DNA from 4 places in the Pseudomonas sp. S3_A09 genome. Region 4 is predicted to be linked to each of the others. Evidence: predicted binding sites of a transcription regulator. Region 4 holds the regulator's gene; each other region holds the start of a gene.
The links. Region 4 encodes sigma-54, which starts transcription at its own class of promoters, with help from an activator protein. Its sites were predicted from a motif close to ANTGGCATNNANNTTGCTNT; they were not measured.
Positions count from the first base shown of each region.

Region 1: a site for sigma-54 is predicted at 1,787-1,806, ahead of glnA (type I glutamate--ammonia ligase). Genes of this name have one in related genera too.
Region 2: a site for sigma-54 is predicted at 2,888-2,907, ahead of glnK (P-II family nitrogen regulator). Genes of this name have one in related genera too.
Region 3: a site for sigma-54 is predicted at 1,815-1,834, ahead of AB4N92_RS03795 (flagellar hook-length control protein FliK). Genes of this name have one in related genera too.

Region 1 covers NZ_CP162752.1:2,939,751-2,944,986, reverse strand. The annotation lists gene thiI (tRNA uracil 4-sulfurtransferase ThiI) at 118-1,572, opposite strand; gene glnA (type I glutamate--ammonia ligase) at 1,907-3,313, shown strand; gene AB4N92_RS13860 (chorismate mutase) at 3,464-4,000, shown strand; gene AB4N92_RS13855 (cupin domain-containing protein) at 4,078-4,503, shown strand; gene glnL (nitrogen regulation protein NR(II)) at 4,791-5,236, shown strand, end outside.
Region 2 covers NZ_CP162752.1:2,357,709-2,362,944, forward strand. The annotation lists gene sutA (transcriptional regulator SutA) at 1-228, opposite strand, end outside; gene AB4N92_RS11255 (secondary thiamine-phosphate synthase enzyme YjbQ) at 332-757, opposite strand; gene AB4N92_RS11260 (ammonium transporter) at 969-2,306, opposite strand; gene glnK (P-II family nitrogen regulator) at 2,341-2,679, opposite strand; gene AB4N92_RS11270 (accessory factor UbiK family protein) at 3,102-3,362, shown strand; gene AB4N92_RS11275 (MFS transporter) at 3,389-4,660, shown strand; gene AB4N92_RS11280 (YifB family Mg chelatase-like AAA ATPase) at 4,755-5,236, shown strand, end outside.
Region 3 covers NZ_CP162752.1:794,126-799,361, forward strand. The annotation lists gene fliL (flagellar basal body-associated protein FliL) at 1-281, opposite strand, end outside; gene AB4N92_RS03795 (flagellar hook-length control protein FliK) at 434-1,765, opposite strand; gene AB4N92_RS03800 (Hpt domain-containing protein) at 1,905-2,249, opposite strand; gene AB4N92_RS03805 (ATP-binding SpoIIE family protein phosphatase) at 2,280-3,998, opposite strand; gene AB4N92_RS03810 (STAS domain-containing protein) at 3,995-4,300, opposite strand; gene fliJ (flagellar export protein FliJ) at 4,366-4,815, opposite strand; gene fliI (flagellar protein export ATPase FliI) at 4,819-5,236, opposite strand, start outside.
Region 4 covers NZ_CP162752.1:3,549,635-3,554,870, forward strand. The annotation lists gene AB4N92_RS16545 (ZIP family metal transporter) at 1-74, shown strand, start outside; gene AB4N92_RS16550 (HPr family phosphocarrier protein) at 163-435, opposite strand; gene rapZ (RNase adapter RapZ) at 452-1,309, opposite strand; gene ptsN (PTS IIA-like nitrogen regulatory protein PtsN) at 1,312-1,776, opposite strand; gene hpf (ribosome hibernation-promoting factor, HPF/YfiA family) at 1,787-2,092, opposite strand; gene AB4N92_RS16570 (RNA polymerase factor sigma-54) at 2,168-3,661, opposite strand; gene lptB (LPS export ABC transporter ATP-binding protein) at 3,847-4,572, opposite strand; gene lptA (lipopolysaccharide transport periplasmic protein LptA) at 4,572-5,105, opposite strand; gene lptC (LPS export ABC transporter periplasmic protein LptC) at 5,092-5,236, opposite strand, start outside.

The sequences.
Region 1 (5,236 bases), 610 kb from region 4:
TCGGTGTGCTGACAGGTCGTGGCAGCGATTAACAGTAGAGTCAGGCCTTGCCGTTACAGCTTGACGGCAGAGTCGGGGGGCCGGTGACGCAGGCCACAGGCAAACAGCCCCGGGCTCTTAGCTCGGTCGATAAACGCGCACATTGGCATGTCCCTCACTGAGCAAATGGTGGGCATGCAGGCGACTCATCACGCCTTTGTCGCAATACAGCAGGTACTGACGGCTGTTATCCAGTTCCTTGAAACGCGCATTCAATGCATAGAACGGCAGCGTTTGTACGTCGATGCCGGCGATTTCCAGCGGCTCATCCTCAGCGGCATCCGGGTGACGGATGTCGATGACGATCTGGCCGGCCAGGGCTTCGCTGACTTCTTCGATCTTGATGTCCTGGCCCAATTCGTCGATCACGCGATCGATCGGGACCAGCTTGGCGTTCTCGAGCGCACGCTCCAGAATCGCCATGTCGAATTCTTTCTCCTCATGCTCCACGCGATGGCGCTTGGCGTGGGTCTTGGGGTTCACCGAAATGACCCCGCAGTACTCGGGCATGTGCTTGGCAAAGTCGGCGGTGCCGATCTGCTCTGCCAGGTCGATGATGTCCTGCTTGTGGCTGGCGATCAGCGGGCGCAAGACCAGCTTCTCGGTGACGCAATCGATGATCGACAGGTTCGGCAGCGTTTGGCTGGAGACCTGGGAGATCGCCTCACCGGTTACCAGTGCATCGATCTGCAACTTGTCGGCGATTCGCGAGGCCGCGCGCAACATCATACGCTTCAATACCACGCCCATATGACCGTTATCGACTTTACCGAGAATTTCGCCCAGCACTTCCTCGAACGGTACGCTCACAAATAGCACGCGTTGGGAGCTGCCGTACTTCTTCCAGATAAAATGCGCGACTTCCATCACGCCCAATTCGTGTGCACGTCCGCCCAGGTTAAAGAAGCAGAAGTGGCTCATCAGGCCGCGGCGCATGATCTGGTAGGCCGCCACCGTGGAATCGAAACCGCCGGACATCAGCACCAGGGTCTGTTCCAGGGCGCCCAGCGGGTAGCCGCCGATGCTGTTGTGCTGGCTGTGGATCACAAACAACCGTTGGTCGCGAATTTCCATGCGCACTTCAATTTGCGGCGCTTTCAGGGAAATTCCGGATGCGCCGCACTCGCGACGCAGCTTGCTGCCGACGTATTTCTCGACGTCCATGGAGCTGAAGGTGTGCTTGCCGGCACGCTTGCAGCGCACCGAAAAGATCTTGCCTTCAAGCTCACTGCCGTAGTGCTGTTTGCACTTCTCGGTGATGTCATCGAAGTCGCCCAGCGGGTACTCATCCACCTGCAGGAAATGCGCGATGCCCGGCATGCAGCTCAGGCGCTCGGTCATGTCCTTCAAGGCTTTGGGCTCGGTGACACGGGTTTCCAGCTCGAGGTTGTCCCACACGCCGTTCACCACCACAGCCGGGTCCAGATCGCGGAGCACGGCACGGATGTTCTTGGCCAACTGACGGATGAAACGCGTCCGTACCGGTCGGCTTTTGATGGTGATCTCGGGGAAGACTTTAACGATTAATTTCATGGAAACAGCGCGCGCCGGGCCTGCTGAAAAAGGGGGGCGCGGATTATAGCGGAAATCGCTCAAGGTTTAACCAGTTAATATGCATCGCACGTATCACGCACTAAATAGGTGCATTTGTGCGCCTTTGCGCTACATTGCGGTGCGCCATTTTTGGTCTTTTGTCGTAATGCACCTTTATAGGGTCGTTTTTTGAGCAGAAAACCCATGTTGGCGCACTGGCATGCAATTTGCTCTCTTGTGAGGCAGGTTGCCATGGCGGACTATCCGCGCCGGCATCACCCACATTCTAAGGGCTAACTCCACTACCCCAGCCCGAAGCCACCCGGAGGACACTATGTCGAAGTCGGTTCAACTCATCAAAGATCATGACGTTAAATGGATTGATCTGCGCTTCACGGACACCAAAGGCACTCAGCACCACGTGACCATGCCGGCTCGCGACGCGCTGGATGAAGCTTTCTTCGAAGAAGGCAAAATGTTCGACGGTTCCTCCATCGCTGGCTGGAAAGGCATCGAAGCCTCCGACATGATCCTGATGCCGGACGACAGCACTGCCGTACTCGACCCGTTCACCGAAGAGCCGACCCTGATCCTGGTCTGCGACGTGATCGAGCCTTCGACCATGCAAGGCTACGACCGCGACCCACGTGCGATCGCCAAGCGTGCCGAGGAATACCTGAAGTCGACCGGTATCGGTGACACTGTATTCGTAGGCCCAGAGCCAGAATTCTTCATCTTCGACCAAGTGAAGTTCAAGTCCGACATCTCCGGCTCCATGTTCAAGATCTACTCCGAACAAGGCTCCTGGATGTCCGATCAAGACGTGGAAGGCGGCAACCATGGCCACCGTCCAGGCATCAAAGGTGGCTACTTCCCAGTTCCGCCGTTCGACCACGACCACGAAATCCGTACCTCCATGTGCAACGCCATGGAAGACATGGGCCTGACCATCGAAGTGCACCACCACGAAGTGGCCACTGCCGGCCAGAACGAAATCGGTGTGAAGTTCAACACCCTGGTGGCCAAGGCTGACGAAGTACAGACCCTGAAGTACTGCGTACACAACACTGCCGTTGCCTACGGCCGTACCGCTACCTTCATGCCTAAGCCTCTGTACGGCGATAACGGTTCGGGTATGCACGTTCACCTGTCCATCGCCAAAGAGGGCAAGAACACCTTCGCTGGCGAAGGTTATGCCGGCCTGTCCGACACTGCCCTGTATTTCATCGGCGGTATCATCAAGCACGGTAAGGCCTTGAACGGCTTCACCAACCCGTCGACCAACTCCTACAAGCGTCTGGTCCCAGGTTTCGAAGCACCGGTAATGCTGGCCTACTCGGCGCGCAACCGTTCCGCTTCGATCCGTATTCCATACGTGTCCAGCCCTCGCGCTCGCCGTATCGAAGCACGCTTCCCGGATCCAGCAGCCAACCCGTACCTGGCCTTCGCTGCCCTGGTAATGGCTGGCCTGGACGGTATCCAGAACAAGATCCACCCTGGCGACGCCGCCGACAAAAACTTGTACGACCTGCCGCCTGAAGAGGCCAAAGAGATCCCACAAGTGTGCGGCAGCCTGAAAGAAGCCCTGGAAGAGCTGGACAAGGGCCGTGCGTTCCTGACCAAAGGCGGCGTGTTCAGCGACGACTTCATCGACGCTTACATCGGCCTGAAGAGCGAAGAAGAAATCAAGGTTCGCACCTTCGTACACCCACTGGAATACGAGCTGTACTACAGCTGCTGATCCGGTAGCGCTGCTTAATGTAGCGTGATGAAAAAAGACCTCCTTCGGGAGGTCTTTTTTTTGGCCCGCGATTGCGCCGCATCGAGCACCTGTTGTATTGACTGATACTCCGCCATCGCGGGCAAGCCCCGCTCCCACAGGAGATCATCCTTGAAACGTCGACTTGTGTTCGCTCTGTTGTTCGTCAGTGCCAGTGCGAGTGCTGCGCCGCCCACTCTGGAGCCGCTGCTCAACAGCATTGCCGAACGCCTGGAGATCGCCGACCAGGTAGCCCTGAGCAAATGGGACAGCAAAAAGCCCGTGGAAGATAAAAAGCGCGAACAAGAGGTGATCGCCAGCGTTAGCGCCCAGGCACCGACCTACAAGCTGGACGCGGCCGCCGCCGAGCAGTTTTTTTCGGCGCAGATCGAGGCCAACAAGCTGGTGCAATACACCCACCTTTCCGACTGGCAGTTCCAAGGCAAGGCGCCGGACGACCCACGCCCGGACCTGATCAAACAGATACGCCCGCAGCTGGATGAACTGCAAAAACGCCTGCTGCAGCAGCTGGCCGACTTTACCCCGCAGCGCACCGACCCGCAGTGCCCACAGTGGCTGGCCGAAGCCGTGCATGAGCCGCTGAACGATCCACTGCGGCAACTGGCGATGATCCGTGCCACGGCCGAGCTGTGCGTTCGACCTACTTGATTTGAGGAACCGTCCTGCATCTTCACCTGGGCCGACAGCCATAGCCTGAGCGTTCACTGACCGAATAGGATGGAACCATGGACACCCTCAAGTGCTTGACTGCAGCAGCGACAGTTTTGTCGTTGCTGGGCTGCGGCACGCAGGCAAAAGATGCGGCGCAGATCGAGAAAGAGGTCTTGCTTGAACGTAGCGAGTCTTGGGACGGCACGCCCTACAAAGCCTACCCGTCCGGCACGCCGCAGCTCACGCTGATACGCCTGAAGATCCCGGCACGCACGCAACTGCCTTGGCACACCCACCCGATGCCGAACGCTGCCTACATCGTTTCAGGGGAGTTGACCGTTGACACCCGCGCAAGCGGCGCCTCGCGGACCTTGAGGCAAGGGCAAACCCTGGCCGAGATGATGGGCACCGAACATCGCGGCATTACCGGAAGCACACCCGTTGAGCTTCTGGTCTTTTATGCGGGCACTCCAGGCATGCCACTGTCAGAGCAACGCTGACCGTCCCGAACCGTTTTCACCCCGCATTGAAAACGGTCCGCCCAGCACTTCCTGAACAACCTTCACAAAACCGCACTATATTGGTGCGATAGGCTGCACCCTACCCACCTGCCCAGCCCATTTTGGTTCGAAACTTCCCGAGCAAGCTGGCAGAACGCCACAGTTTCGCGCCTAAAACCCCCATTTCAGGGCTTGCACGCTTCTTTTCGGAGCCTTGGTTTGGTTTTTGCATTTTCCTTGTATCAGCGTGTGCCTCAAGCCCGCGCGTTGCTCCAAAAGAGGTCCTGATGACCATCAGCGATGCACTGCACCGTTTGCTACTCGACAACCTGACCACCGCGACCATCCTACTCAACGACGACTTGCGTCTTGAGTACATGAACCCGGCGGCGGAGATGCTCCTGGCCATCAGCGGCCAGCGCAGCCATGGGCAGTTCATCAGCGAATTGTTCACCGAGTCAGCCGAAGCCTTGAGCTCATTGCGCCAGGCCGTGGAGCAGGCACACCCCTTCACCAAGCGCGAAGCGATGCTCACGGCCCTGACCGGCCAGACCCTGACCGTCGACTACGCCGTGACCCCGATCCTCAGCAACGGCGCCACCCTGCTGCTGCTGGAAGTGCACCCGCGCGACCGCCTGCTGCGCATCACCAAGGAAGAAGCGCAGCTGTCCAAGCAGGAGACCAGCAAGATGCTGGTGCGCGGCCTGGCCCATGAGATCAAGAATCCGCTGGG
Region 2 (5,236 bases), 1.2 Mb from region 4:
TTCTTCCATCGCACGGGCAAGGGCATCACGCTCTTTGTTCTTGGCTTCAACGCTCGGCAATTCATCTACCGACACAGCAGCCTTGGCTTTGCCCTTGGCAGCCGGGGCAGGTGCGTCATCGCCACCGTCGTCGTCAGCCACGTCTTCCGCCGCCGCTTCCAGACCTTCTTCGGTGTCGTCGTCGTCACCTACTTCCAGGTCGTCGTTTTCCAGATCATCGTCGCTCATGTTCTACCTCATGACTTGCGAAAAGCAGATTAGTTATAGCCCAGCTTCACCTTCTGTCGACGGCTGCCGGAAAAAAATCAACATCCACGGGATAACCAGTGGCTTATGCCCCATCACCCTGCAAGGTGGCGAGGACTTTACGAGCACCGCCATGATCACGGTGCTCGCCCAGATAAACACCTTGCCAGGTCCCCATCGCCAAGCGGCCGGCCTTCACCGGCAAACTCAGCTGGCAGCCCAGGAGACTGGCCTTGAAGTGCGCCGGCAGGTCATCCGGACCTTCGTCGTTGTGTTCAAACCCGGCAAGGCCTTGCGGCACCAGCGCGTTGAAATAACGTTCGAAGTCACGGAGAACCGCCGGGTCGGCATTCTCGTTCACGGTCAACGAGGCCGAAGTGTGTTGCAACCACAGATGCAACAAGCCCACGCGACAGGCCTTCAACTCAGGCAAGCCGGCCAGCAACTCATCGGTCACCAGGTGAAAGCCCCGGGGCTTGGCCCGCAGGGTAATCAAGGTCTGTTGCCACATACAGTTCTCCGCCCATCGGCGCGCATTCTAGCGCGCTCTGGGAAAAAACAAAGTGCCGAATACGCCTACATGCCTGTAAGACATTGGCACGCGGAAAAGTGCCGGGTGAACCTCATCACAAACTCGACGAAAAAACCGACACAGCGTGTTATGACTGACAAACGCCAGGCAAAAAAATGCCCGGCAAGCCGGGCATCTTTTTTATGCGTACTTACAAGTTGTAGCCGCGCTCGTTGTGTTGCGCCAGGTCGAGGCCGACGGCCTCCTCTTCTTCGGTCACCCGCAGGCCCATGACCATGTCCAGCACCTTGAGGATGACGTAGGTCACGATCGCCGTGTAGATCACAGTGAAGCCAACGCCTTTGCACTGGATCCAAACCTGCGCGGCAACGTCAGTCACGGTGCCGAAGCCGCCCAGCGCAGGGGCTGCGAACACACCGGTGAGAATCGCACCGACGATACCGCCGATACCGTGCACGCCGAACGCGTCCAGGGAGTCGTCGTAGCCCAGCTTGCGCTTGAGGCTGGTGGCGCAGAAGAAGCAGATCACACCGGCAACCAGGCCGATCACCAAGGCGCCCATCGGGCCCACGGTGCCAGCCGCTGGGGTGATGGCTACCAGGCCCGCCACCACACCCGAGGCGATGCCGAGTGCGCTTGGCTTACCGTGGGTGATCCACTCGGCGAACATCCAGCCCAGCGCTGCAGCAGCGGTAGCGATCTGGGTAACCAGCATTGCCATGCCGGCAGTGCCGTTGGCCGCAGCCGCGGAACCAGCGTTGAAGCCGAACCAGCCGATCCACAGCATGGCTGCGCCGATCAGGGTGTAACCCAGGTTGTGCGGAGCCATTGGAGTAGTCGGGAAGCCTTTACGCTTGCCGAGCACGATGCACGCCACCAGGCCAGCCACACCCGCGTTGATATGCACCACGGTGCCGCCGGCGAAGTCCAGCACGCCCCAGTCCCACATCAGGCCACCGTTGCCGCTCCAGACCATGTGCGCGATCGGCGCATAGACCAGGGTGAACCAGATAGCCATGAAGATCAGCATCGCGGAGAACTTCATACGCTCAGCGAAGGCACCGACGATCAGCGCCGGGGTGATGATCGCGAAGGTCATCTGGAAGGTGATGAACACCGCTTCCGGGAACAGCGCTGCAGGGCCGGTGATGCTGGCCGGGGTCACGCCCGCCAGGAACGCCTTGCCCATGCCGCCGAAGAAGGAGTTGAAGTTGACCACACCCTGTTCCATACCGGTGGTATCGAACGCGATGCTGTAGCCGTATACGACCCAGAGGATGCTGATGAGGCCGGTGATCGCGAAACACTGCATCATCACCGACAGAATATTCTTGGAGCGGACCATGCCGCCGTAGAACAGCGCCAGGCCAGGGATGGTCATGAACAGCACCAAAGCGGTGGCGGTCAACATCCAGGCGGTGTCGCCGGAATTGAGGACTGGAGCAGCCACTTCGTCTGCCGCCATGGCCAGGCTTGGCATTACGATGGACAACAGGGCTCCGAGCCCTGCGAATTTACGCAGAGTCATATTGTTTTCTCCTGGGGCGTTGGGGTTTGGCGGCTTAGATTGCGTCGGTATCGGTTTCGCCGGTACGGATGCGAATAGCCTGTTCCAGATTGACCACGAAGATCTTGCCGTCACCGATCTTGCCGGTGTTGGCGGCCTTGGTTATCGCCTCGATAACCCGGTCAAGATCCTTGTCGTCAATGGCGACATCAATCTTCACCTTCGGCAGGAAATCGACCACGTATTCCGCGCCGCGATACAGCTCGGTATGACCCTTCTGCCGACCGAAGCCTTTGACCTCAGTAACGGTAATGCCCTGCACGCCGATCTCGGACAACGACTCGCGTACATCGTCCAACTTGAACGGCTTGATGATGGCAGTGACTAGCTTCATGAAAACTCTCTCCCGAATTGGTGGACTTGCCCCAGGAAAACAAACCCGTCTCAAGTCTAAGCGCAGTGCCTGGCTTTGTAACGCGTCGTCGCCTCGGCATTTGCCTTTGCGACGCCAGCGAACCACTGGTGACGAAACCTGTACCCCTGATCCGTCGGCGCACTGCATTCGTCACAGCGACTGCATCAGTGCATGGGTCATGTTCGTCTAAGCAGAAACCTTGCCAGCTCCGTAAAAATCACTGAAATCAGTCCTTTGCCCACTTATCCCCACCTGCGAGGCTTTTGGGCGACGGCAATGCGCACAAAAACAGTGCGTAGCCGCCCGACCCTCTGCGCGAAAAGCGTGCGCCCGCCGTCGTGAAAAAGACTATAGACGCTGCGTGATACACTGCCGGCCAACAGTTTTCCGGAATATTTCCCATGCTCGCGCCCAAAGACCTCCTCGACGCCCTGAGCGGCCACGCCTCTCGCCTGTTCAGCGGTGACACCCCATTGCCCCGCAATGAAATCGAAAGCCAATTCAAGGCCTTGCTGCAAAGTGGTTTCAGCAAGCTCGACTTGGTGAGCCGCGAAGAATTTGATAGCCAGATGGTGGTACTTGCCCGCACGCGTGCGCGGCTGGAGAGCCTGGAGGCAAAAGTCGCGGAACTGGAAGCGCGATTGACGCCAGCGGGCGAATAACCGGCATCAACCGGTCCCTGTGGGGCTTGCCGGCCCTCGACCGGCGCCTGCTGAAAATACAATTCAGCTTTTTACTGGTGGTGCTCGGTGGCCGCTGCAACCAACTCGCCGTGGCGTGGTGGGCCTTGCAGGAAACCGGTTCCGCCGTCGTCTTCGCCAACATGATCGCCTGCTCCATCGCGGCGCAGGTGCTGGCCCGCCCTCTGCTGGGATGGCTGGGCGACAAGTACAACAAGATCCTGATCCTCAGGCTGGTTTCCCTGACCAGCGTGTTGACCGCGCTGTTGATGTTTTTTCTGTCTGCGACGCAGCTGTTCAACCCCTGGAGCGTCGGCGCCCTGATGCTCATCAGCAGTGCCGTCGCCGGTGTGCGCGAGCCGCTGCAGTCGTCGATCATTCCATTGTTTGCGCGTGACGATCAGGTCTCACTGGCCGTGCGCACCAAAAGCATGCTGTCGTCCATTTCCAACCTGCTCGGGCCAGCCATGGCCAGCGCGTTGATTTTCAGCTTCGGTACCCCGCTGGCGTTTGCCGTCGACTTCATTGCGATGCTTGGCGCGGCAGTGTTGATCGCATCCATTCCACTCCACCTCGGCGCCAGCGCCCCAGATGAACCTGAACCGACCTCCAGCGGCTGGCGCATGATTTACTCGGGTTTCAAGGCGGTCTATGGGGTGAAGGTCGAGTTCTACCTGGCTCTTGTGGCGATGCTCGTCAACTTTGCCCTGTTTCCATTTTTTACCATCCTGCTGCCGCTGTACGTGAAGACAGTTATCCACTACCCGATCACCTACCTCGGCCTGCTGGATGCGTGCTTCGGCCTGGGCATCCTGGCGGGCAGCTACACGATCACCGGCTGGTTGACCCAACGGGTACCCCGCGACCTGTGTGTCGCGGCAGGCTTTGCACTGTTGGGGGGCAATATGTGGCTGGCCGGCGCGCTCTCATCGATAGTCGTCGTGCCCCTGGCGTTTTTCTGTGGCGGGGTGGGCCTGATGCTGATCAACATTCCGACCTCTGCCGTGAGATTACTGGCGACCCCCAAGCAGCACCGCAACCGGATCTTCGCCACCGTGTCCTTTCTGTCCGCGGCAGCCAGCCCGCTGGGCAGTTTCGCCATGAATGGCCTGATCGCCAACCTCGGTGTCACCCTGACCATCACGTCGCTGGGGGCGATGGTGCTGGGGTTGTCACTGCTGGTGTTCCTGATTCCCGATTTCCGCACCTTCATGCGTGCCCCGGACACCCAACTCAACGGCGCCTATCTGGATAAGTATCCCAACGCCTTTGCACGTTGATACGTCCTGTAAAAGTCTGATTCGTTGCCCATGCGTTCCCTCGACTACCTTTGAGAAACCGCAGGAAGCGGCCTCAATTCTTCAAGGAACGAGCATGTCCCTCGCCATCGTCCACAGCCGTGCCCAAATTGGCGTCGAAGCTCCCGCCGTCACCGTCGAGGTGCACATGGCCAATGGTCTGCCGTCCCTGACACTGGTGGGTTTGCCGGAAACGGCGGTCAAGGAAAGCAAGGACCGGGTGCGCAGCGCCATTCTCAATTCTGCCCTGCAATACCCGGCCCGCCGCATCACCCTGAACCTGGCGCCTGCCGACCTGCCCAAGGACGGCGGGCGTTTTGACCTGGCGATTGCCTTGGGAATCCTCGCGGCCAGCGTGCAGGTGCCGGCGTCGATGCTCGATGAGGTGGAATGCCTGGGAGAATTGGCCCTGTCCGGCGAAGTGCGGGCAGTGAAAGGCGTGTTGCCGGCAGCATTGGCGGCGCGCAAGGCGGGGCGCACCGTAATCGTGCCGCGGGCGAATGCGGAAGAAGCCTGCCTGGCGTCGGGGTTGAAAGTGCTCGCCGTGGATCACTTGCT
Region 3 (5,236 bases), 2.8 Mb from region 4:
CGGGCCAGCAACGTGATGCTCACCTGCAGGTAACGCTGACGACCGTTCTGATTGAAGTTGGCGACAAAGGCCGGAAGCATCGGCTCGAAGATTGCCGGTTGCTTGACGTTACTGGCGGTTTCGGCAGCGGGTGCCGGCTTGCTGGCATTGCTGTGCATAATGTACCAAGTGCCGCCGACCGAGGCGCCGATGGCCAGGAGCAGGCCCACGACTATCAACAGGATAAGCTTGAGCTTACCTTTGCCTGCGGGTGCTTTTGCTGCGTCGTCGCTCTTCGCCATGCCAATAATCCGTCACTATTCGGGAATTCATAGATCTACGGAAAGGCAAGAGCAAGTGTTATGCCAGAGTTGTCTGGTGGATTTGGAAGAGGGCTACGATATTGGCCATGGAACAAGCCCGCTCCCACATTTGGGCCTGTGCAGGGCTCGAGTCAGGCGTAGTAATCGACGGCGCTGGAGCCGATTACGGTTGAGGTGACCGGCGCCACGGCTTCAGCCACATCAATGTGGCTACCACTGTCGCTGTTATCACCACCGCGCCCGCCGCTGCCGCTCACGCCACGGGTCTGGGCCTGTTGCTGCTGTTGCTCCTGGCCACGGGACTGGTCGGACACGTTCACATCCACTTGGCCCATGCCCTGCTGGGCGAACATCTCCCGCAAACGGCCGGACTGGCTTTCCAACGCTTCACGTACCACCGGATGGGCGCTCATGAAGTTGACCTGGGCCTGCTGGTCGGCGGTCATGTTGACCTTGATGTCCAGGCGACCGAGTTCAGCCGGCTGCAACTGGATCTCCGCCGACTTGAGGTTGGCGCTGGACAGGTACATCACGCGGTTGACGATTTCGTCGGTCCAGCCGCTCTGGTGCATGGCCAATGGTGCATTGGTCACCGGCGGCAAGGCGTTGGCGGTCTTCGGCGTGGCGGCTTGCGTCAACGCGGCCAGACGGTTGGCGAAGTCATCGACACGGGTGTCGCTGCTGGCGTTCTTCAGGTCCTTGAGACCGTCGTCGATCAGCCCGCTGAAAGCCTTGTCACCGCCCTGGTCAGTGCTGTCCTTGGTGGCTTGCTGGTCGACCATAGTGGCCAGGCCTGCGGCAAAGTTCTGTGCGGCGGTGGGTTGATCCAGGGTCGGTGCCGGAGCGTTTTTTGCCTGGGCCTGACTGCTGGCCGACACGTGACCGCCCTGCTCCATCGCCAGGCGCACGGCGGGCATGGCGTCCAGGGGATCGGCCTCTGGATCGAAGGCCGGCTTGGCCTCCTCAGTCGCAGCGACCGGCGCCGCCACCACCGGCAGGGCTTTTTCATCCTTGTTGGTGACAGGCGCTGGGGTTTCAACCGGCACGGCCACCGGGGTGACGGTGGCAATCAATGCAGGGTCGACGACCGGGTCCACCGGGGGCTGCTGCACCAGGGAAGGGTCGGCGGGCGCGTCGTCATCCTTGCTGGCACTGTCGTCGGTGTTGGCCGGAGGGGTGGCAGGCAAGGGTTTGCCGCTATCGGCAACGGCTGGTGTGCTGGCGGCAGGCTTGTCGTTGCCCGCTGCCGGCTTGGCGCTGGCGTCGGAAGGCTTGCCTGCGGTGGATTTGGGCGCGTTGTCGTCGGCCTTGGCCGTGGGCTTGGAACCCTGGCTGGCAAACACTTGAGCGAAGCCAGGGCCCTTGTCCCGTGGGTCCGCTGCCACTGCCGGTGGGTTGGCGGCGGGCGCTTGAGGCTTGGCCGCGGGGGCAGCCTGAAGGAGCGAATTCGGGGCGACTGGCATAGGTAAAGGTCTCCACTGCATAGGGGTCGGGGATGCAGTATCTGGAGGTAGAGCAAGAGTTGGGCCAGGTTGGTATATCGACCGAGTAAATATCCATTTTTTCGGTAATGGCCGCTTAGGGTTTCGCGCTTACAGCGACTCAAACCCCAAACCGCTGCCGCTCCGACTCATACATCGGCTTAACCAACGCAAACTCATGATCAATCTGATCCACGAGCGCCCCCAAATCCGTAGTGGATTCAACCGACTCAACCTCCAGCCGCTGACACAACTGCGCCAACCGCACCGCCCCAAGGTTACCGCTACTCCCCTTGAAACTATGCGCAATCCGCCCCAACGCCTTCGCATCATCCCGCGCCTTGCGCAGCGCCTCGACGCGCTTCTGGGAATCATCGAGAAAGGTATCAAGCAACTTCGGATACTCGCCTTCCATGACTTCCTGCAAACCCGACAACACCGCCGGGTCCAGATGTAGATCAACCACTTGCTCGCTCCTTGATCAAGAATCGGCGGATTATGCCAGAGCCTCCCAGGAAAACTCCACGCACACACTACGCCCACCATCCGACCAGCCTACCTCGCTGCTCAACTGCCGTACCAGACTCAAGCCCCGGCCAGACAGACGGTCGATATCCAGCGGCCGCGCCAGCACCTGCTCCACATCAAACCCCGAACCGCTGTCTTCAATGCGCAGGGTCATCTTCCCACCCGCCCCGATCGGCACCACCTGCACATGCACCCGTATATACCCGCTATTGAGTTGCGCGAGGCGGTCATTACGCTGACGGTAATACTCGGCAAACCCTTGGGCGTCACGCTTGAGCCGAGAGTCCAGACCCAAGACGCCGTGCTCCAGGGCATTGGAATACAGCTCCGCCATCACGCTGTAGAGCGCCCCACTTTGCTCACGCAACCCATGAATCTCCAACAACAGTTGCAGCAGATACGGCAACGGGTTGTAACGCTTCAAGGTCTCGGCGCGAAACTCGAAACTCACCGACCAATCCAGCGGACACGACTGCCCGCTGTCCGCATACAACGGCCCCGTGGCGCGCAGTTGCTGGTCAGGCTGCAAGGTGATTTCCACCATGCTCACGTCATCGCGCACTTCACCGCGAAACGCCGCCAGGGCCTGTTCGATGTCTTCAAATAAACGATCAGGCTCGCGATTGGCGGCAAACACCTGTTGCAAGCGTTCAGCGCCGAACAGTTGATCGTTGGCATCGGCGGTATCCAACACCCCATCAGACAGCAGGAACACCCGGTCACCCAGGGCCATGGGCCAGACTTCAGTACGATCATCAAAGGCTTGCGCCGACAGTACCCCCAACGGCAAGTGCCGCGATTCCAGCGGCGTGCGCCGGCCGGTGGCGATTTCATGCCTGTAGCCTTCGGGCATGCCGCCGTTCCATACCTCCACCACCCGTCGCTGCGTGCTCAGACACAACAGGGTGGCGCAGCAGAACATGTCCACCGGCAGGATGCGTTTGAGTTTGGCGTTCATCTCCCGCAGGGTCTGCGCGAGGCCATAGCCTTTGGCGGTCATGCCATAGAACACTTCCGCCAGAGGCATGGCCCCCACCGCTGCCGGCAGGCCATGGCCGGTGAAGTCGCCGAGCAGCACGTGCATATCACCGGACGGCGTGTAGGCCGCCAACAACAGGTCACCGTTGAACAGCGCATAGGGCGATTGCAGGTAGCGAATATTCGGCGCGGCATTGATACAGCCCGAATGCGCGACCTTATCGAACACCGCCTTGGCCACTCGCTGCTCATGCAGGAGATAGTCGTGATGCTTGGCGATCAGGTCGCGCTGCTGCAAGACCGTCGCCTGCAACCGACGCAGGCGGTCCATGGCGTTGATCTTCGCCGCGAGAATAAGCTGGTTGTAGGGTTTGGGCAGGAAGTCATCACCGCCGGCATCCAGGCACTGGGCCAGCGCTTCGCTCTCGCGCAGGGAGGTGAGGAAAATCAGCGGCACCAACTCTTCACCCGCCAACTGCTTGATCCGCCGTGCCGCCTCAAAGCCGTCCATCACCGGCATCAGGGCATCCATCAACACCAGTTGCGGGCGCTCACGGCTAAACACGTCGACCGCTTCAGCGCCATTGGTGGCCGTGAGTACCTGGTGACCTTGGCGCCGCACGATGGTCGACAGCAACAGCAAATCGGCGGCGCTGTCTTCGGCGATCAGGATCGTCAGCGGTTCAAGGACCGGGGCCAGGGCGCTCAACTGATGTCGAACAGCTTGTCGAAGTTGGAGATGGCGAGGATCTTGCGCACGTCTGAGTTGCTATTGACCACCCTGACCTCCGACTGGTCGCCACCCGCGTGGTCACGCAGGAGCAGGAGCATGCCCAAGGCCGAACTGTCCATGTAGGTGGTTTCCTTCAAGTCGACGACGTACGACTCGGGAACCTTGTAAAACCGTTCGTAGGCATCACGAAACGTCTGGTGGCTGCCGAAATCGAACCGGCCCTTGACCACGATCGTTAACTTCTTCCCATCCAGGGATACGTCTGACTCGACTGACATGCGACTGCTTCCTTGTCATTGGCAATGACACAAGGTTTAGCAGGAGAAGGCGCCATGGGCAACTATCAATAGACGTCTTTGCGCGGCATGCGTTGGGAGAGTTCGTCGAGCAGCTTCTGTTCACGCTTGTCTTCGATGGCCCGCGCCTCGTCGATATAGCGCTGCACCAGCTTGCGCAGGCCTTCGACCCGGGCAAACGCGGCTTGCCAGCTTTCGCGGGCTTTATCGAGGTTGTTCTGGTGCCACGCCAGGCTCTGGCGCTGCTGGCCGACAGCCGTTTCCAGTTGGTTGAGAAAGCCCTGGTAGCCCATCAGCCATTGGCCGGACACACCTTTGGCGCCACGCTCGATCCACTGCTGCTGGTATTCGCCCCGAAAGCGCTCCAGGTCGCCCAGCTTGCTCTCGGCCAAGCGCACCTGCCCCTGGAAGTAACCCAGGCGCTGCACGGCGGTTTTCTCGGCCTTTTCGGCCATGTCCACCACCGGAGCCAGGCGTGCGGCGCGGCTGTTGGCCATGGCTTAGCCGCCCGGCGCCGGGGCGAAGATCGACTGCAGGTGCGCTTCGCTTTCACCCATGCTGATCTTGTCGTTGAGGCCTTGGCGCAAGTAGGTCACCAGTTGCGGTTGCAGGGCGATGGCCAGGTCGGTGTCGCGATCGCCGCCCGCCACGTAGGCGCCGACGCTGATCAGATCGCGGCTCTGTTGGTAGCGCGACCATAACTGCTTGAATTGTTGCGCGCGAATCATATGCTCCGGCGTCACCACCGCCGGCATCACCCGGCTGATGGACGCTTCGATATCGATGGCCGGGTAATGCCCCTCTTCGGCCAAACGCCGCGACAGCACAATGTGGCCGTCGAGCACACCCCGCGCCGAGTCAGCAATCGGGTCTTGCTGGTCATCACCTTCGGACAGCACGGTATAGAACGCCGTGATC
Region 4 (5,236 bases):
ATGAAAAGCTCGCCAGCCTTGGGTTGTGCATCGGATTTTGCTTGATGATGGTGATGGACACGGCTTTGGGATAATACCCGCTCCCTTGTAGGCGCCGGCTCGCCGGCGATCAGTCGCGAGTCGTGGATGCTATCGCCGGTCAGCCAGACTTCTACAGGAGGGTTATTCGCCTTCGTCGAAGTAGTTATTGATCAGTGCCACCAGTGCGGCCATCGCTTCGTCTTCCTGCTCGCCCTCTGTCTTCAAGTGAATCTTGGTGCCCTTGCCGGCAGCCAGCATCATCATGGCCATGATGCTTTTGCCATCGACCATGGATTCCGGCGTACGACCGGCGCGGATCTGGCAGGGAAACTGCCCGGCGACACCGACAAATTTGGCCGAGGCACGGGCGTGCAGGCCCAGTTTGTTGATGATTTCAATTTCCAGAGCGGGCATCGCGAAGGTGTTCCTTTCAGCTAAGGTCGCGGTGGCGGACCTGGACATTCTTGAGGGTTTGTTGCAACACCTGGCCCAGGCGCTCGGTCAGGTAGACGGAGCGGTGGTGCCCGCCGGTGCAGCCGATGGCAATGGTGACATAGGCGCGATTGCTGGCGGCAAAACGCGGCAGCCATTTGAGCAGGTAACTGGAAATGTCCTGGAACATTTCCTCCACATCCGGTTGCGCGGCCAGGTAATCGGCCACGGCCTGGTCCAGCCCGGATTGCTCACGCAGCTCCGGCTTCCAGTAGGGGTTGGGCAGGCAGCGCACGTCGAACACCAGGTCGGCGTCCACCGGCATGCCACGCTTGAACCCAAACGACTCGACCAGAAAGGCGGTGCCTGGCTCCGGCTGGTTCAGCAGGCGCAGCTTGATGGCGTCGCGCAACTGGTACAGGTTGAGGCTGGTGGTGTTGATCTTGAGGTCGGCGAGGTCAATGATCGGCCCCAGCAGCTTGGTTTCGTCTTCAATGGCTTCCGCCAGGGAACGGTGAGGGCTGCTGAGGGGGTGGCGCCGACGGGTTTCGGAGAAACGCTTGAGCAGAGTCTCTTCGTCGGCATCCAGGTAGAGCACATCGCAATGGATATGCTTGGCCCGCACTTCCTCGAGCAATTGCGGGAATCGCTCAAGGTGGCTGGGCAGGTTGCGTGCATCAATCGAAACGGCAACCAGAGGCTGAGCCAGTTCGGTGTGGATCAACGCGCGTTCCGCCAATTCCGGCAGCAGGCCGGCGGGCAGGTTGTCGATGCAATAGAAACCGCTGTCCTCAAGAACGTTGAGGGCGGTGCTTTTACCCGAGCCGGAGCGGCCGCTGACGATGATCAAGCGCATGATTACTGCCCGTTCTGTTCATCCAGGACAACCTGGTAAAGCGCCTCGTTGCTTTTGGCGCTGCGCAGTTTGTCGCGTACGTCCTTGCGGTCGAGCATGCTGGCGATCTGCCGAAGCAGTTCCAGGTGCGCATCGGTGGCAGCCTGCGGGACCAGCAGTACAAACAGCAGGTCGACCGGGGCACCGTCGATAGCGTCGAAATCGATGGGAGCGTCCAGGTGAAGCAGGGCGCTGACTGGGGTCTCGCAGCCTTTGAGGCGGCAGTGGGGAATGGCGATGCCGTTGCCAAAACCGGTGGAACCGAGTTTCTCACGGGCAATCAGAGCCTCGTAGACATCTTGCATTTCCAGTTCAGGCACTTCGCGGCTGATCAGGTTGGCAATTTGCTCAAGGGCTTTCTTCTTGCTGCCGCCCGGCGCGTTCACAAGGGAACGGCCGGGGGTCAGGATGGTTTCAAGTCGGATCATGGGGGGAGAGTTAACGACCTGTGCCCTGAAGCAGGCTCAGATTCTTTTCCTTATGCTTTTTAAGTTGGCGGTCAAGCTTGTCTGTGAGCAAGTCGATTGATGCATACATGTCTTCATGCTCGGCATTGGCGACTACTTCGCCACCGGGTATCTGGAGAGTCGCCTCAATTTTCTGCTGAAGCTTGTCGACCTTCATGATGACTTGCACATTGGTGATCTTGTCGAAATGACCCTCAAGCCGTTTCAGCTTCTGCTCGACGTATTCGCGCAATGGAGGGGTGACTTCTACATGGTGTCCACTGATGTTGACTTGCATACAGCTTCTCCTTCGTTGCCAGTGCATAAAGCGGCAGGTAGGACTACCTGCCACTGGAACGCTGTGGCCCGCCCGTCACATCAAACGCTTACGCTCGCTGGAAGGCGCGATCCCAAGGGATTCGCGGTACTTGGCGACGGTTCGACGGGCGACCTGAATGCCTTGTGCCTCCAGTAAACCAGCGATCTTACTGTCACTCAATGGCTTTTTCTGATTTTCCGCAGCAACCAGTTTTTTGATGATCGCGCGAATCGCCGTGGACGAGCATTCACCGCCTTCGGAGGTGCTGACATGGCTGGAGAAAAAGTATTTCAGTTCATAAATACCCCGTGGGGTATGCATGAATTTCTGGGTGGTCACCCGGGAAATCGTCGATTCATGCATGCCAACCGCTTCGGCGATGTCATGCAGTACCAGCGGTTTCATCGCCTCGTCGCCGTATTCCAGGAAGCCGCGCTGGTGCTCGACGATCTGAGTGGCCACTTTCATCAGGGTTTCGTTGCGGCTTTGCAGGCTCTTGATGAACCAGCGCGCTTCCTGCAACTGGTTGCGCATGAAGGTGTTGTCGGCGCTGGTATCGGCGCGACGTACGAAACCGGCGTATTGCGGGTTGACGCGCAGGCGCGGCACCGACTCCTGGTTCAGCTCCACCAGCCAGCGCTCGTTGTCCTTGCGCACGATGACGTCGGGGACTACGTATTCGGCTTCGCTCGACTCGATTTGCGAGCCTGGGCGCGGGTTGAGGCTCTGTACCAGCTCGATGACCTGGCGCAGGTCGTCTTCCTTGAGCTTCATGCGGCGCATCAACTGGCTGTAGTCGCGGCTGCCGAGCAAGTCGATGTAGTCGGTGACCAGGCGCTGGGCCTCGGCGAGCCAGGCGGTCTTGGCCGGCAGTTGGCGCAATTGCAGCAACAGGCATTCGCTGAGGCTGCGTGCGCCGATGCCGGCGGGCTCGAACTGCTGGATGCGGTGCAGGACGGCTTCAATCTCGTCCAGCTCGATATCCAGTTCCGGGTCGAAGGCTTCAAGAATTTCTTCAAGCGTCTCGTCCAGATAACCCTGGTTGTTGATGCAGTCGATCAGGGTCACGGCGATCAAGCGATCGGTGTCCGACATCGGCGCCAGGTTCAGTTGCCAGAGCAGATGGCTCTGCAGGCTCTCGCCAACGGAGGTGCGGGTGGTGAAGTCCCACTCGTCATCGTCATTGCTGGGCAGGCTGCTGGCGCTGGTCTGGTAGACGTCTTCCCAGGCCGTGTCGACGGGAAGCTCGTTGGGGATGCGTTCGTTCCAATCGCCTTCCTCAAGGTTATCCACCGTAGGGGCGGTTTCCTGATAGGAGGGTTCCTGCACGTCGGAATTGGGTTTTTGCTCGATGTTATCGGCCAGCGGGTCTGCATTATCGAAGTCGTCGCCTTCTTCCTGGCGTTCGAGCATCGGGTTGGACTCCAAGGCCTCCTGGATTTCCTGTTGCAGGTCCAGGGTCGACAATTGGAGCAGGCGGATGGCCTGTTGCAGCTGCGGTGTCATCGTCAGCTGCTGGCCCATTCTCAGGACTAGCGATGGTTTCATGGCAGGGGCTTAACACCTTATTCGCCGGCGCAATGCGCCATCCACGACAGGGCGCGTGAGCGCCAAACATAAGCAAATTATATGCCTGATGTCGGGGGCTTTGCCTAGAGCGCGGTAACAATAAAAATCCGGAGGTTTTCATTGACTCCCGCGCACCTCGGCAAACGGCCGTGACACCACGGTGTTTACAGGCGGAACTCGTGACCCAGGTACACTTCCTTGACCAGATCGTTGGCCAGGATGGTGGCCGAGTCACCTTCGGCGATCAGTTGGCCATCGTTGACGATATACGCGGTTTCGCAGATATCGAGGGTCTCACGGACGTTGTGGTCAGTGATCAGCACGCCAATGCCCTTGGCCTTGAGGTGATGGATGATCTGCTTGATGTCGCCGACCGAGATCGGGTCGACGCCGGCAAACGGTTCGTCCAGCAGAATGAACTTGGGGGCAGTGGCCAGGGCGCGGGCGATTTCCACACGACGACGCTCACCACCGGACAGGCTCATGCCGAGGTTGTCGCGAATGTGGTTGATGTGGAATTCCTGCAGCAGGCTTTCCAGTTCCTTGCGGCGGCCGTCACGGTCGAGTTCCTTGCGGGTCTCGAGGATCGCCATGATGTTATCGGCGACCGACAGTTTGCGGAAGATCGACGCTTCCTGCGGGAGATAGCCGATACCGGCGCGTGCACGGCCGTGCATCGGCTGGTGGCTCACGTCCAGGTCGTCGATCAGCACGCGACCCTGGTCCGCCTGGACCAGGCCGACGATCATGTAGAAGCAGGTGGTCTTGCCGGCACCGTTGGGGCCGAGCAAGCCGACGATCTGGCCGCTGTCGATCGACAGGCTGACGTCGCGCACGACCTGACGGCTTTTATAGGCCTTGGCCAGATGCTGGGCTTTCAGGGTTGCCATTACTCGGCCTTCTTCTTCGGCTGGATAACCATGTCGATGCGTGGGCGTGGTGCAGTGACCTTGCTGCCATTGGCACGACCGGCGTTAGCGATCTGTTTCACGGTGTCGTAGGTGATTTTCTCGCCTTCCGTGGAGTTGCCATCGGGGCTGAGCACCTTGGCCTGATCGATCAGCACGATGCGGTTCTGCTGGGCGTGGTACTGGATGGTCTTGCCGTAGCCTTTCATCGGGCCGGTGTCGGTAGGCGACTGCTTCTGTTCGAAGTAAGCCAGGTTGCCCACGGAAGTCACCACGTCGATGTCGCCGGCAGCGGTGCGAGTCAGGGTCACCGTATTACCGGTGATCTTCATCGAACCCTGGGTAATGATCACGCCACCGGTGTAGGTGGCGACACCTTGCTTGTCATCCAGCTGCGCATCGTCAGCCGAGATGTGGATCGGCTGCTGGCTATCGTTCGGCAGAGCCCAGGCGCTCACGCTTCCCAGTGCTGCGCCCAGACCGAGCAAAATAGGGAGAGTTTTAACGAGCCTCATACTGTCCTCTTACGTTCGATAGCAGGTGTATCCTGCTTTCTTTCAAATACGCTTTCATTCCCTTGCCAGTCGATACACCGCCAGCGCCGTCGATTCTAACGTCTTGCTCGGTCTGCGCATATTGCTTCTGC